DNA from 4 places in the Alteromonas sp. V450 genome. Region 3 is predicted to be linked to each of the others. Evidence: predicted binding sites of a transcription regulator. Region 3 holds the regulator's gene; each other region holds the start of a gene.

Region 1 (3,148 bases), 4.1 Mb from region 3:
TCATTTTCCAGAACATCTACAGATGGCGCCTTCAACACATCGTTAGCGCCTTCAAAATTCTGCTCAAAAGCTGACGACTTTAGCGCGTCAGAAAACAGACTTACCACCAATGAAGCGTCTGCCGGTGAATCATTGTTAAGAGTCACCGGTTGGTCAATGTCGGATGTTACCGGAGCTGTATTGACATTCTCGCCGAGAATACTCTTTACTAGCTCATTCAAGGATTGCACATTTAATGGCTCATCAGCAGAACCACTTTTAACACTAAGCTCATCAACAAGGGATAAAAGGTCGTGAGATATTTTTTTCAGCTCAACGGCGTCGTTTACTTTTGAAATATCAGAAATACTGTTTGTACCGTCTTCAAGCTTTGCTAAAAGCGCGGTTAATTCAGCAATGAGAGACTGTTCCGTTTCGGCGCTAACGTCGCCCTCTAAACTGAGAAAAGGCGTGTTTCGCTCTTTCAAATCTAGACTGGCGTTATCTTGCTCGCTCATATTTAAATTAGCGAGCACGTCAACCCCATTGTCCACTTGAAAAACAGGCTTGTTTTTCACCACAGATTCTCGATTTACACCGTTTTCATTGGTATTAATAAAAAGGCGCTGTAGTACTACGTCTGTTTCAGCTGAGGAGACGTTGGTATCTTTAGACACCGTTTCACCAACATCACTTACGTCAACATCTGTTTGTATCGCTTGGGGTGATAAAAGTGTCCCAATGTCCTTTGCTGCGCCTTCTTCAACGCTATTTTCCGCGCTCTTTTCAGCGCTATTTGCGGACATCATTTTTGAGACGTTTTCGACAAACTCAATCCAGTTGGTCTCTGTCTGTTGGGTTAGCGTTATTTCTTCAGTAGCAATGCTCTCAGTCTTGTTCTCTAACTGTAAATCTAAATCGCTTTCCCAAGTACTGCGTTTTCCACTCGTTAGTGATTTACTACCAGCGTCTTCAAGTGGCATATCAAGACGCCAAAAACCGTTCTCAGATGTGACCTTCCCTGTTACGCGCTCAACATTTTCACCGTCGGCGAATTGGTTTTTTTCTGCGTCATTTTGTTTAAGCTGTGCAGGCGTTGAGACTTTTTTATCTTCAGCTGTAAGCGGTGTTTCACCAGCCTCTGTTTCCAGCACTTCTGCGCGCAAGTGCTCAGGTTCCGACTCACGTTTAATTTCTACAGACGCTTGCTCTTCAGTAGTACGCCCCTGCTTCTCAACTCGTTGTATTGCTTTTTCCGGTCCTTGGTCATTTGCCTTCGCTTGTTGAAAAAACCCCGTGAACAATCGGCTATTGTCACCATCATGTTGTAAATCGCCCGCTCCTCCTTTAACACTGCTCTTCGAGTCAGCAAATGGTAAAGCGGCAACGTCTGTGATTTGTGCGGCAATTTGTTGCATAATATTCTACCGTCCTACAGTTTATTCGTTATACCAAAGCAAAATAACAGGGCTCAAGCGCGTGTAATTGCTGGCGTTAGTCACGTTGTTCAGTGTTTATGACATTGGACAATCAAAGTAATACAAACTGTATGCCAAAAGTTTCTAAAGTGGGGCATCACACTAATCTGCAGCGCTCTACTGCTAGGCATAAAGTTAAAATGAAGAGTGTTTGGCTCGAAGAAATCGTTGGTTCGCAAACTCATCCATCATAGCTTGCTCCGCTTTCGCTTCTTTTTTTTGCTGTTGCAGTTGTCTTTTTTCAAGTAATAGCGATACTGCTTTCACTTTTTGCTGCTGTTTAAGCCACAATTGTTTACGTTGCTCTGCCGCCATTTTCGTGCGCGTTATAACTTGAGACTGCTGTTCACAGGCTTTATCTAGTTTACCCACAAATGACAAGTGTTGCTGGTAGAAAGACGCAGACACGCCCGATTGACCGGTTTTTTGAATACCCTGAATATACTCAATGCGGTATTGTTCCAGGCTGGTGAGTTTTTGCTGCTGTTGTACAACATTAAGCTGTGCTTGTTGATATTGCTGCGCCTCTCTGCGCTCTTTTTCTCGCTCAAACTCCGCCAAACGCTCTAGTTGCTTAGTCATAAAAGCGCTTCCTTTTCAAAACGACCGGCGGCTTTAGTTTGACCACATAAATACATCATACTAGCCCTGCCCAAGCCCTTTCGCTAACGCTGCCATACCTTCTAAACATTCATCGTAAGGTAAGGTTTGTTTCATTCCCTGCTGTAAAAACGCATTGATTGCAGGCTCTGCTCTTATCGCCAAGTCGATACGTGGGTCTGAACCTTTTGCATAAGCGCCAATCGAGATAAGATCTTGGTTTTGTTTAAATTGAGAATAGACTTGGCGAATTCTTCGCGCCATGAGCTGATGTTCTTCACTCACCACCATCGGCATCACACGGCTTATAGACGCTTCGATATCGATAGCAGGGTAATGTCCACTGTCAGCAAGTGCTCTCGATAAAACGACGTGACCATCTAGAATAGCTCGCGCGGCATCAGCGATTGGATCCTGCAGATCGTCTCCCTCAGTGAGTACCGTGTAAAAAGCCGTGATTGAGCCTTGACGTTCATTTCCGTTCCCTGCCCTTTCAACCAGAGCAGGTAAACGCGCAAAAACGGACGGGGGATAGCCTTTAGTTGCGGGCGGCTCTCCAACAGCAAGTGCTATCTCACGTTGCGCCATTGCATAGCGTGTTAGTGAGTCGATAAGTAACAATACATTCATTCCCTTATCACGAAAATATTCTGCTATGGTAACCGCGGTTTCACAACCCTTAAGACGCATAAGCGGCGATGTATCTGCCGGCGCCGCTACAACCACTGCACGTTGTCGTTCTTTTTCGGTCAGGATCTCATGAATAAATTCTTTTACTTCACGTCCTCGCTCCCCGACCAAACCGACAACAACAACATCAGCTTCGCAGCCTCTTGTCATCATACCTAGCAGCACGCTCTTTCCCACGCCACTTCCGGCAAAAAGCCCCATTCGCTGCCCTACACCCACTGTGTTTAATGCGTTAATCGCACGCACCCCAACGTCCATAGGTGTATTAATAGGCCTGCGAAGAAGTGGATTCATCGGTGGACGACTGGTAGGGGCTCGTGACTCTGCTTCTATTGCACCTAAGCCATCTAACGGTTGACCATTTCCATCAACCACTCTACCGAGTAACCCCATACCAACAG
Region 2 (3,148 bases), 2.7 Mb from region 3:
CACTTCACAAGTGGGTATTTAGCATGGAATGTATTAAAAAAACCGCGTCCCTCTCGTGGATCTAACAGTCCGCTTATCTTTTTAAATTTTCGTGTGGTTGGTGACCACGCCACATCATTTAAATCACCCGCTACGATGATAGGTCCTTTAGTTTTCGCAATTTCATGTCCCACTAATGTAAGCTCTACATCTCTTGGCTTAGCATAAGTGTTTTCTGTGGGGCTTGGAGGCTTCGGATGCAGAAAATATAGCGTTACATCTTGCCCGTGACGATTTATCTTCACTTTCATAGATGGAACGTCGTCTTCAATTAAGAATCGCAGCATGACCTCTTTGAGTGGAATTCTACTGTAAAGATGCATGCCATAAAGGTTTTCTAACGGGCAATATTTGCGATATGGGTATTGTGACTCTATTTCACTTATTCCTTTTTGCCACTTTTCATTAGATTCCAACGTCACCAGAAAATCAGGCTGTTTATTTCTTACATGCTCAATGAGTTTGCGAAAGTCATTATTAGGCATATACACATTGCTAGAAAGTACACTGAGTGTTTTTGTAGCATTTTCAACGCCAACGCGCTTTACTTCGCGTTTATATAAAGGCGTGTAAGGAATTATCCAAATGACTTGGTATATCAGGCTTACTATTAATCCTGCGACGATAGCAATTGTGAAGCCAGTTAATGGTGTGTAATAGGTGGCTTTAAAAACATACCCTGCAAGTAATAGCGCAATAACGACGGCTATTTGTAGACGTGGAAATTCCCAAACTCTTACCAGCCAATGAGAAGAGGGGAGTAGTGGCGCCCAACTTAGGGCTATAAATAAAACTGAAGCGACAGTGAGTGCAGAGTCCATGTCCGGTTGTTCCTTGAATTTTATTTAATGAAGAAGCGCTTTGCCTGAAACCATCGCTGCGTTGATAACGGCGAAAAAATTGTCAAATTTAGACAATCCGTACTTAAATACGACAGCTTTCTAAATTAAGTTTAACCTTAGCGTAGCGCTCACAATATGTTGAGTGAAGTGCCTTCTACGTGTAAGCACCAGACTGCTTACCCGCAATAAAAAAGTCCTCACTTATACGCTTATTAAATTAAGTAAAAAATTCTCGATTACAGGCAAAGATTGCAAGGTGACATTGGTTGTAATGAAAATCGTATAGAATATTAATGTTTAAATTCAAATGCTTACGTTGTGGCAAGGATTTGGCATCATACATTGTGAGTTTCGACAAAGGAGAAATGTTATGAAACGTTCACTTATTTCTATGATTGTTGCTACCACGTTGACTACAGCTGCATACGCAGGTGATATGGACACTGACAGCACAGATAATAAATGGGAGAAAGGTGCCAAGGACGCATGGATTGACGGTAAAGCCGAAGCAACATTGCTATTTAATGGCAACCTTGATTCATTCGACATTAATACTGACGTGAAAGACGGAAACGTTGTTCTTACGGGCAAGGTAGAGAACACCGTAGATAAAAAATTAGCAGAAGAGCTAGTCGCAAATATCGACGGCGTAATGTCTGTTGACAACAAATTGACTGTTGTTGCTGATGACGACATGGATGGCGACATGTCAGATGACATAGAGAGTTCGGTTGACGAGGGTACCAGCGAGCTGACGGATGCCAAAATTGCCACCGTTATTAAAACACGTCTTTTGATGGACACTGATATTTCAGGTTTTGATATTGATGTTGACGTAGAAAACGGTGTAGTGATGCTAACGGGTGAGGTAGACTCTGATGCGGAGCGCGATTTGGCTGTAGAAATTGCAAAGAATGCGTCTGACGTAAAAGACGTTGAAAGTAATCTCCGCGTAGTTACTGAAACTGCAATGAACTAAAAGTTTCTTTATTGAACTTAATGGAAAAGGGGCATTCGCCCCTTTTTTCTTGCTTATTTTAAGTAAAGTTGTCTTGTCATCAAGACAGGCCCCCTGCGTCAGGATAGTTGTCGCCTCAGGTTTTCATAAGAGTAAAACAGGGAGCGGTAAGTTAGTCATGAATGAAGCATTACCCAGAAGAGCATAAAAAAGCAGTTGTTAGAAAGCTGATAGAAAGTGGCTTATCATTACGTCAATTCGCAAAGCTAGAAGGTATGAATTTATCTACTTTGTATTCTTGGCGTGATAAGTATTTAAAGGTAGGCCCTAGTTTGAAAGATAGCATTAACGCAGATAGTTGGTCCCCAGAACAAAATTCTCAATTGTGCTAGAGACAGCGGCATAAAGCGAAATCGAATTAAGTGAGTATTGCCGAGTAAAAGGTCTTTACCCTGAGCAAATCAAAGAGTGGATGCTCAGTTGTATTGCGGGTATTCAAACACAGGCGCAGCAGCGTAAGCAACTAACTCAAGAGCGAAAGGCAGATCGCAAACGGATCAAGAGCTGGAAAAAGAATTGAAGCGCAAAGATGCCGCGTTGGCTGAAACAGCAGCCTTGTTGGTGCTAAGAAAAAAGTTAAATGCCTACTGGGGGGAAGACGAGGACAATTAACCTCACTCTCAGATAGGCAGCATTACGCCTCTCTAATTGATGAAGCCGTTGTTTTAGGTGCTCGAAAAGAAAAGGCTTGTGAAGAAATTGTGCTTGTCCAAAAAGCCCTAGCGCATTTTCGCGAAAACCGCGTCAAAGGAAAAAGCCTACGGGCTCGAAATTTTAAGTAAAAAAACTTACAAAAAAGGACACCACCGAAGTGGTGCGCTTATGTTCTTATTGAGTAGTACAGCTTACAGTTGGGGCGCCGTGTATCGCTTCTGAACCATCTGGAGTCACCGTTATCGTTGTCTTACCATCAGGGTAAGTCACTTTGGTAATAATATAAAAATTACGATAACCAATGATATTCGAAAATGATCGGCAATTTTGTGATAAGCCTCTTAAATACGACTGAACTTCGCTACCGGCTATTGGTAATGCTGAACCTGCTTGTAGATCATTAGCTGCAACAGACAATAGAGGTTTCTTCCCATCTTTATTTCTAGCTCCTCTACTTTTAGTATAATCTGGAGCTATCCCTAAAGCCTCGCCTAAATCTAAATCGAGCAAAAGATATGAACCATCAGGCCACGTAAATGAAATAGGAAATTCATTCGATATCGCCCTCGCTAGTGCAAATCCGCCAACCGTTAAT
Region 3 (3,148 bases):
TTACGTTCGATATGGTTACTGAACAATTGCTTGCAACGGGTGGCGCTGGTAAGGATGGTGAAGGTCGTGTAACTACAGTATTTACCCCTGACACCATTCGTAAAACATCGTCTAAGAAAGACAACGAGGACAATGAATAGCAATGGCAACTTTGAGCGCTAAAAACCTTGCTAAAGCTTATAAATCTCGACAGGTCGTTCGCGACGTGAGCCTTTCCGTTTCTACCGGGCAGATTGTCGGGCTACTTGGCCCTAACGGAGCTGGTAAGACCACTACATTTTATATGATTGTTGGTCTGGTTAATTTGGATAAAGGTAAGATAGAGATTGATGACAATGAACTTACCCATCAACCTATGCACGAACGTGCACGCCGCGGTATAGGCTACCTTCCACAAGAAGCCTCTATTTTTAGAAAGCTTACTGTACATGAAAATATCATGGCCATTCTTCAAACCCGTAAAGATTTGAATTCACAACAGCAAGAAGAAGAAGCCGACGCACTACTTGATGAATTTAATATTAACCATATACGTAATAGTACAGGGATGAGTTTGTCGGGCGGGGAGCGTCGTCGCGTTGAGATAGCGAGAGCACTTGCAGCGAAACCTCAATTTATTTTGCTTGATGAACCATTTGCTGGTGTTGATCCTATATCAGTTAATGATATAAAGAAGATAATACAACATCTTCGCGATAGGGGTATTGGTATTCTTATCACGGACCATAACGTACGCGAAACATTGGATGTTTGTGAGAAAGCGTACATTGTTAGTCATGGCGAGCTTATTGCGCAAGGAACGGCGGAACAGGTTTTAAGTAATCAGAAAGTAAGGGATGTATACCTAGGCGAACAATTCAGGCTATAGTTAGTGTAACCGAATTGTCATTTTTCAGTTTAGCTCTGGTATATTCAATTTAGAGCATTTAAATAAGACGTAGATGAAACCATCTTTACAGCTAAAATTTAGCCAACAACTCACAATGACACCTCAGCTACAGCAGGCGATTAAACTGCTGCAGCTTTCTACGCTTGATCTCCAGCAAGAGATACAAGAAGCGCTCGACTCTAATCCACTATTAGAAGTGGAAGAAAGCCCAGACGAGCCTCAGCTAGAAAAAAACAATATCGACAACGACGATAGTACGCCTGAAGCCACCGCCTCTGCCTCAAGTGATACCCTAGAAGCAGGCGATGCGCTTGAGAAGAACGACCTTCCCGATGAGCTGCCAATCGACAGCACGTGGGATGAATATTACTCTGCATCTTCTGCGCCGGCGCCAGGCCCGTCTAACGACGACGAACAAATCTTCCAAGGCGAGACCACCGAAGACATTCAAGAACATCTTCTTTGGCAAATGCGCCTCACTCATTTTTCAGATACAGACCGCGCTATCGCTACGGCAATTATCGACTCTATTGACGAATCAGGTTATTTAACCGTTACGCTTGACGAGATCTTAGAAGCGGTTAACGACGATGACATGGAAGAGCCAATTGAAATGGACGAAATAGAGTGTGTACTTAAACGCATTCAAATGTTCGACCCTATTGGATCAGGTTCTCGCTCACCTCAAGAATGCCTTATGGTGCAGTTACGTCAGTTTTCTGAAGACACGCCCTGGCTAGCTGAAGCGAAACAACTGATTGAAGAGTACTCTGACTTACTGAGCAGCAAAGACTATCGCACGCTAATGCGTAAGAGTCGTTTAAAAGAAGACCAGCTACGTGAAGCAATGCGTTTACTTCAAACCTTGAATCCTCGACCAGGTAGTGCTTTAGTTACTAAAGAACCAGAGTACGTGATCCCTGATGTCTCAGTAACAAAGAAAAATGGCCGTTGGGTGGTTGAGCTGAACCCCGACAGTCTGCCAAAGCTAAGCGTAAACCAGCAATACGCAGCCATGAGCCGCCGTGCCAAAAACAGTAGCGACTCGCAATTTATCCGCTCACACATGCAAGAGGCCAAATGGTTCATCAAGAGCCTTGAGTCACGTAATGAAACATTGATGAAGGTTGCGAACTGCATTGTGCAGCAACAAATGGGCTTTTTTGAGCACGGTCCGGAAATGATGAAACCAATGGTGCTTAACGATGTCGCAGAAATGGTAGACATGCACGAATCAACGATTTCACGTGTGACAACACAAAAGTATATGCATACGCCACGCGGTATCTTCGAGTTAAAGTATTTTTTCTCAAGCCACGTAGCAACAGAATCAGGTGGAGAGTGTTCCTCCACGGCAATCCGTGCACTAATTAAAAAGCTAGTGGCGGCAGAAAAGCCGGCGAAACCACTGAGTGATAGCAAGATTGCTTCATTGTTGGCCGAACAAGGCATTAAAGTTGCCCGGCGAACAATAGCAAAATATCGGGAGTCTTTGTCGATCCCGCCGTCGAACCAACGCAAAAGCCTTATTTAATTGGCTTAATAATATAAGGAAGACGAAATATGCAAATAAACCTAACTGGTCATCATGTCGAAATCACCGACTCTTTGCGTAATTATGTCGATACGAAGTTCAGCAAACTTGAACGTCACTTTGATCACATTTCTAATGTGCATGTCATCCTGAACGTTGAAAAATTAAACCAAAAAGCGGAAGCGACCGTTCATTTAAGTGGCGCTGAAGTATTTGCATCCTCAGAAAATACCGACATGTATGCGGCGATTGACAGCATGGTTGATAAACTCGACCGGCAGGTAATCAAGCATAAGGAAAAACTTAAAAAACACTAGTAGTTAATCAAGTATGGACATACAAGCCATCGTAAGTTTGGACCGCACCGAGTGTGCGGTTCAATGTAATAGTAAAAAGCGAATTTTAGAAATAATCGCTGAAATTGCAGCAAAAAATAACCAAAACATTGAACAAGCTACCGTGCTCACCAGCTTATTGGCACGAGAGCGTATGGGCAGCACCGGAATTGGCAACGGGATAGCCCTTCCACATGGTCGTCTTGCCGGTCTAGATAGAGTGATTGCTATTGTAGTAACAAGTACACCAGCAATTGATTTTGACGCCCTAGATGAAAAGCCTGTTGATATTTTCTTCGCTTTGTTAGTTCCAGAAGATCAAACTGAGGGCCACTTACAAACTCTAGCAACGGTGGCAGGTAAACTCAGCGATAAAGAAACGATTAAAGC
Region 4 (3,148 bases), 4.1 Mb from region 3:
TGTTTTTCCACCTCTTGTTCGAGCAGCGGGAATTCAATGGAAAGGTGTTCTTTAATTTGTTGTCCTGCAAATAAAAGTGCAGCAAGGGCAAAGCACTGTGAAACAAACAGTGAGAACGTCATGATTTGATTATTATTTTTAAACAAAATTGACTTTCAGGCTACAACGATTAACACAATTGAAGAGTATTAGATGTAATACATACATATAAAAAGAACATGGCATGATAACGGATCCAACCTAGCTTGTCTTAGGAAGACCATGTGATAGCGACACTAGATGAATCGCAGTGCTACTTCTTCACTACGAAATCATTTTCTTGAATGTTGGCAATGACGGCAGTATTCGTATTAATAACAGTCGATGACTTGCCATATGCTTCAGCTACAACAAAAGTACCTGGGTAAAGTGTGTATTGTAAATACGAAATACCTTTGCTATCGACGATCTCTTTTGCTTGGTAAAGATATAGCTCATCTTTTTCTGATATGCCATTGTCTTTACCTAAAGAAATTGAAATAGTGTTTTGTGCAACTTGAAGCACTCTGCCAGTGACCGGTTGACAGTCGATAATTTCTTTTATGTCTTCAATGGCTGAAAGCATGACACCGTCAGCGGCTTGCCCAAATGATGAACGCCAAAAGTGCGATGAAAATTCGTCAACATTGTCAAATTTGCTATAAGGCCACTCCGCCATAGCATCATAGTGTTTAGATAGTAATAATCCCCCATTGATCCCATCGTAAACATCAATACTTAATCCAAAGGCGCGATAAGCTTCATCGTTTTTCCATGGGGTAAAAAGTGACTTTTCTTTTCTTTCAATGCTCAGGTCGTTTATCGCACCTAAAAGAACAAACTGTGTGTTACTGCGCTCAGAGAGGCTTCGAATATTTTGCGCCTTCGCAATATCGTTAAAGTGCGCGGTGTGCGGGGTAACGTAGGTTATTCGTAAATTATCCGAGGCTCCGTTTAACAGTTTTGAGAAACGTTCTGTTACCGCTTCATCTAATCGTGGGATATTGCCTTCAGTGAGCTGTCGTCTGTTTCGAATAATAAATCGAGTCGTGGAAAAGTGTTTTTCATCACCTTGCGCAGCGCAGACTTGTCCTTTGGGAAAGATGTCCGCACGAACAGTCACGGTGATTATCTCTCCATTATACACTTCATCAACGAGTTCTAATTGTTTAACCTCTCCGGTCGCTCTTATTGTTATTTCCTCGTTTTTAAGCAAACCATTGGTAAGCTGTTGAACGCTGTTAACGGAAGCTCCAGCAAAAAGCATTGCTTGTTTCAGCGCTTCTTGCGTTGCCTTTCGTTTAGCTGAGCCCTTATCTCCATCTTTCACTACTGCCTGCCCTTTAGCTTCATACCAATCAGCATTGGCCTGTTCAACTAAAATGAACGGAAGACAAATTAAGAGCGTTATCAACGTGGATAGTTTGGATAGAACCAATTGGCAAAATGTGTTCACAATAAACCTCAAACTGAAATGCTAAAGTTCAAAAATAGTAATCCGTCAAAAAAACGTTAAATTGTTAACTAGACACAGGTCTCATAGTGCCGAGTAGGCTATCAGGCTAAAGTTATGCTAAAACGATGCCAATCTTAAGCCTCCAATTTTAAGCCTACAGCGCAGTAACTATACTTGGCACTATGTTGCGTTACTATAAATGCGTGTAATTCACGCTTGTGAAATAATAGAAAGGTGGCATGCTTTTCGCTTCGATGCAGATATAAGAAAAGCAGTGTCAAGAATCATACATCATCGCGAGATGACTAGGCTTGCACTATCGACAAATAGCAACCTCTTTTGCGGAGAACGATACGATGTCGTGGATTACAATTTTAAAGCCAAAATCGATTTTTGCAGCTTGTCTACTAGGAGGCGGGCTCGTCTTGCCAGGATGTGGGATTGTTGATAAACACGTAGAGTGGGAAACTGTTGAACCAGAAACCTATCCTGTATTAAAAGCCATTGGCTATGCGCCCATCAATGCGCAAACGGGTGATACTGAAAGTATGAAGCTTATTATGGCGATGAAAGCATCCAAGTTAGATGCGTATCGTGAATTAACCGAACAGGTCTATGGTCAGCAGATAGCAGGGAGCCAGTCGGTATCGAACCTTGTAATGAATAGTGAGACTATGAAATCATCAGTGGAAGGTGTTATCAGGGGAGCAAAAGTCGTTAAAACCTATCCCGTTGGTGATGACACTTACGTTACCGAGCTTACGCTTGACATGAAGAAGGTTCATGACATCTATCTGACAACGGTTAAGCCTAGAAAAGTGAAGTCAGTTAAATACTATTAGTAAAAAGGGCGAGAGGAATAGTGTGTGCGGCGTGCGCAAAAATATGACGTTAAGCGCTAACGCCAGAGCCAAGCTTACCGCCTTTTGGTTTACCCTTTTTATCGTAGGTCAGCGATTCTTTTGCACGTACTTCCATCATTAAATTGCGAAGATGCGAAAGACGCAGTTGCCCCTGTTCTACCGCTTTTTGATTCACCTGTGTTCTGTATTTACAATCATCCAAAAGCTGTTTCGCTTTGTTGACAAGGTTCTCTTCTTCGGGTGGGAGAACACCACTGCCTACCATTTTATTTTCGATTGCCGTGTCCAACGCCTGAATAGACTCGAGTAGTGATTTTTTTTCATCTAACAATTGCATAAGCGCTTCAGCATTACGAGAACTAATAAGCTGTAACTCTTTTTCTAACACAGTGTTCAAAGCGCTAAGCAGTTCAACCTGCTTGTTGAGTTGAACGGCCAGACTGTCAGATTCATATTCAGACACGATGTAACCTTACATGGTTGCTATGATTTACTACCAAAAACCTCAGCTTCAAGCTTGGCAATTTTGTTTGCAAGCACTTCTGGGTTGACCTTATATTCACCACTTTGAATGGCTTTTTTAATACGGTCAACTTTTTCCTGATTAACAGGCGCTTCAGACCCTTTTTTCTGAACCTGGTTAAGCTGCTGTGCAGATTGCGTTAATGAAACAGAGTCCTGACGCGCAGGCGTCGCGACTTGGGACGCTTGTAAAGTTGCAGACTGTTGTTGGGATTGTTGTGACTGGTTTTGTTGCGCCACTTTCCCCGTGTCTATAGGGTTTTTAGGTAACCCATTGTTTACATTATTA

The links. The regulator sigma-54, encoded in region 3, starts transcription at its own class of promoters, with help from an activator protein. The targets are predictions, from matches to a motif close to GTTGGCACGNNNNTNGNNT.
Region 1: the regulator sigma-54 is predicted to act here: its motif matches at 1,518-1,536, upstream of BK026_RS00330 (flagellar hook-length control protein FliK).
Region 2: the regulator sigma-54 is predicted to act here: its motif matches at 1,199-1,217, upstream of BK026_RS06455 (BON domain-containing protein).
Region 4: the regulator sigma-54 is predicted to act here: its motif matches at 1,589-1,607, upstream of BK026_RS00060 (flagellar assembly protein T N-terminal domain-containing protein).

The regions. Positions count from the first base shown of each region.
Region 1 is NZ_MODU01000004.1:69,269-72,416, reverse strand. Features, by position in the region: gene BK026_RS00330 (flagellar hook-length control protein FliK) at 1-1,397, opposite strand, end outside; gene fliJ (flagellar export protein FliJ) at 1,593-2,039, opposite strand; gene fliI (flagellar protein export ATPase FliI) at 2,100-3,148, opposite strand, start outside.
Region 2 is NZ_MODU01000004.1:1,470,611-1,473,758, reverse strand. Features, by position in the region: gene BK026_RS06460 (endonuclease/exonuclease/phosphatase family protein) at 1-860, opposite strand, end outside; gene BK026_RS06455 (BON domain-containing protein) at 1,252-1,860, shown strand; gene BK026_RS19945 (transposase) at 2,022-2,231, shown strand; gene BK026_RS06445 (hypothetical protein) at 2,728-3,148, opposite strand, start outside.
Region 3 is NZ_MODU01000004.1:4,132,969-4,136,116, reverse strand. Features, by position in the region: gene lptA (lipopolysaccharide transport periplasmic protein LptA) at 1-140, shown strand, start outside; gene lptB (LPS export ABC transporter ATP-binding protein) at 143-868, shown strand; gene BK026_RS18275 (RNA polymerase factor sigma-54) at 942-2,423, shown strand; gene hpf (ribosome hibernation promoting factor) at 2,453-2,740, shown strand; gene ptsN (PTS IIA-like nitrogen regulatory protein PtsN) at 2,754-3,148, shown strand, end outside.
Region 4 is NZ_MODU01000004.1:12,184-15,331, forward strand. Features, by position in the region: gene BK026_RS00055 (transglutaminase-like cysteine peptidase) at 1-122, opposite strand, end outside; gene BK026_RS00060 (flagellar assembly protein T N-terminal domain-containing protein) at 293-1,474, opposite strand; gene BK026_RS00065 (LPP20 family lipoprotein) at 1,831-2,316, shown strand; gene flgN (flagellar export chaperone FlgN) at 2,366-2,800, opposite strand; gene flgM (flagellar biosynthesis anti-sigma factor FlgM) at 2,821-3,148, opposite strand, start outside.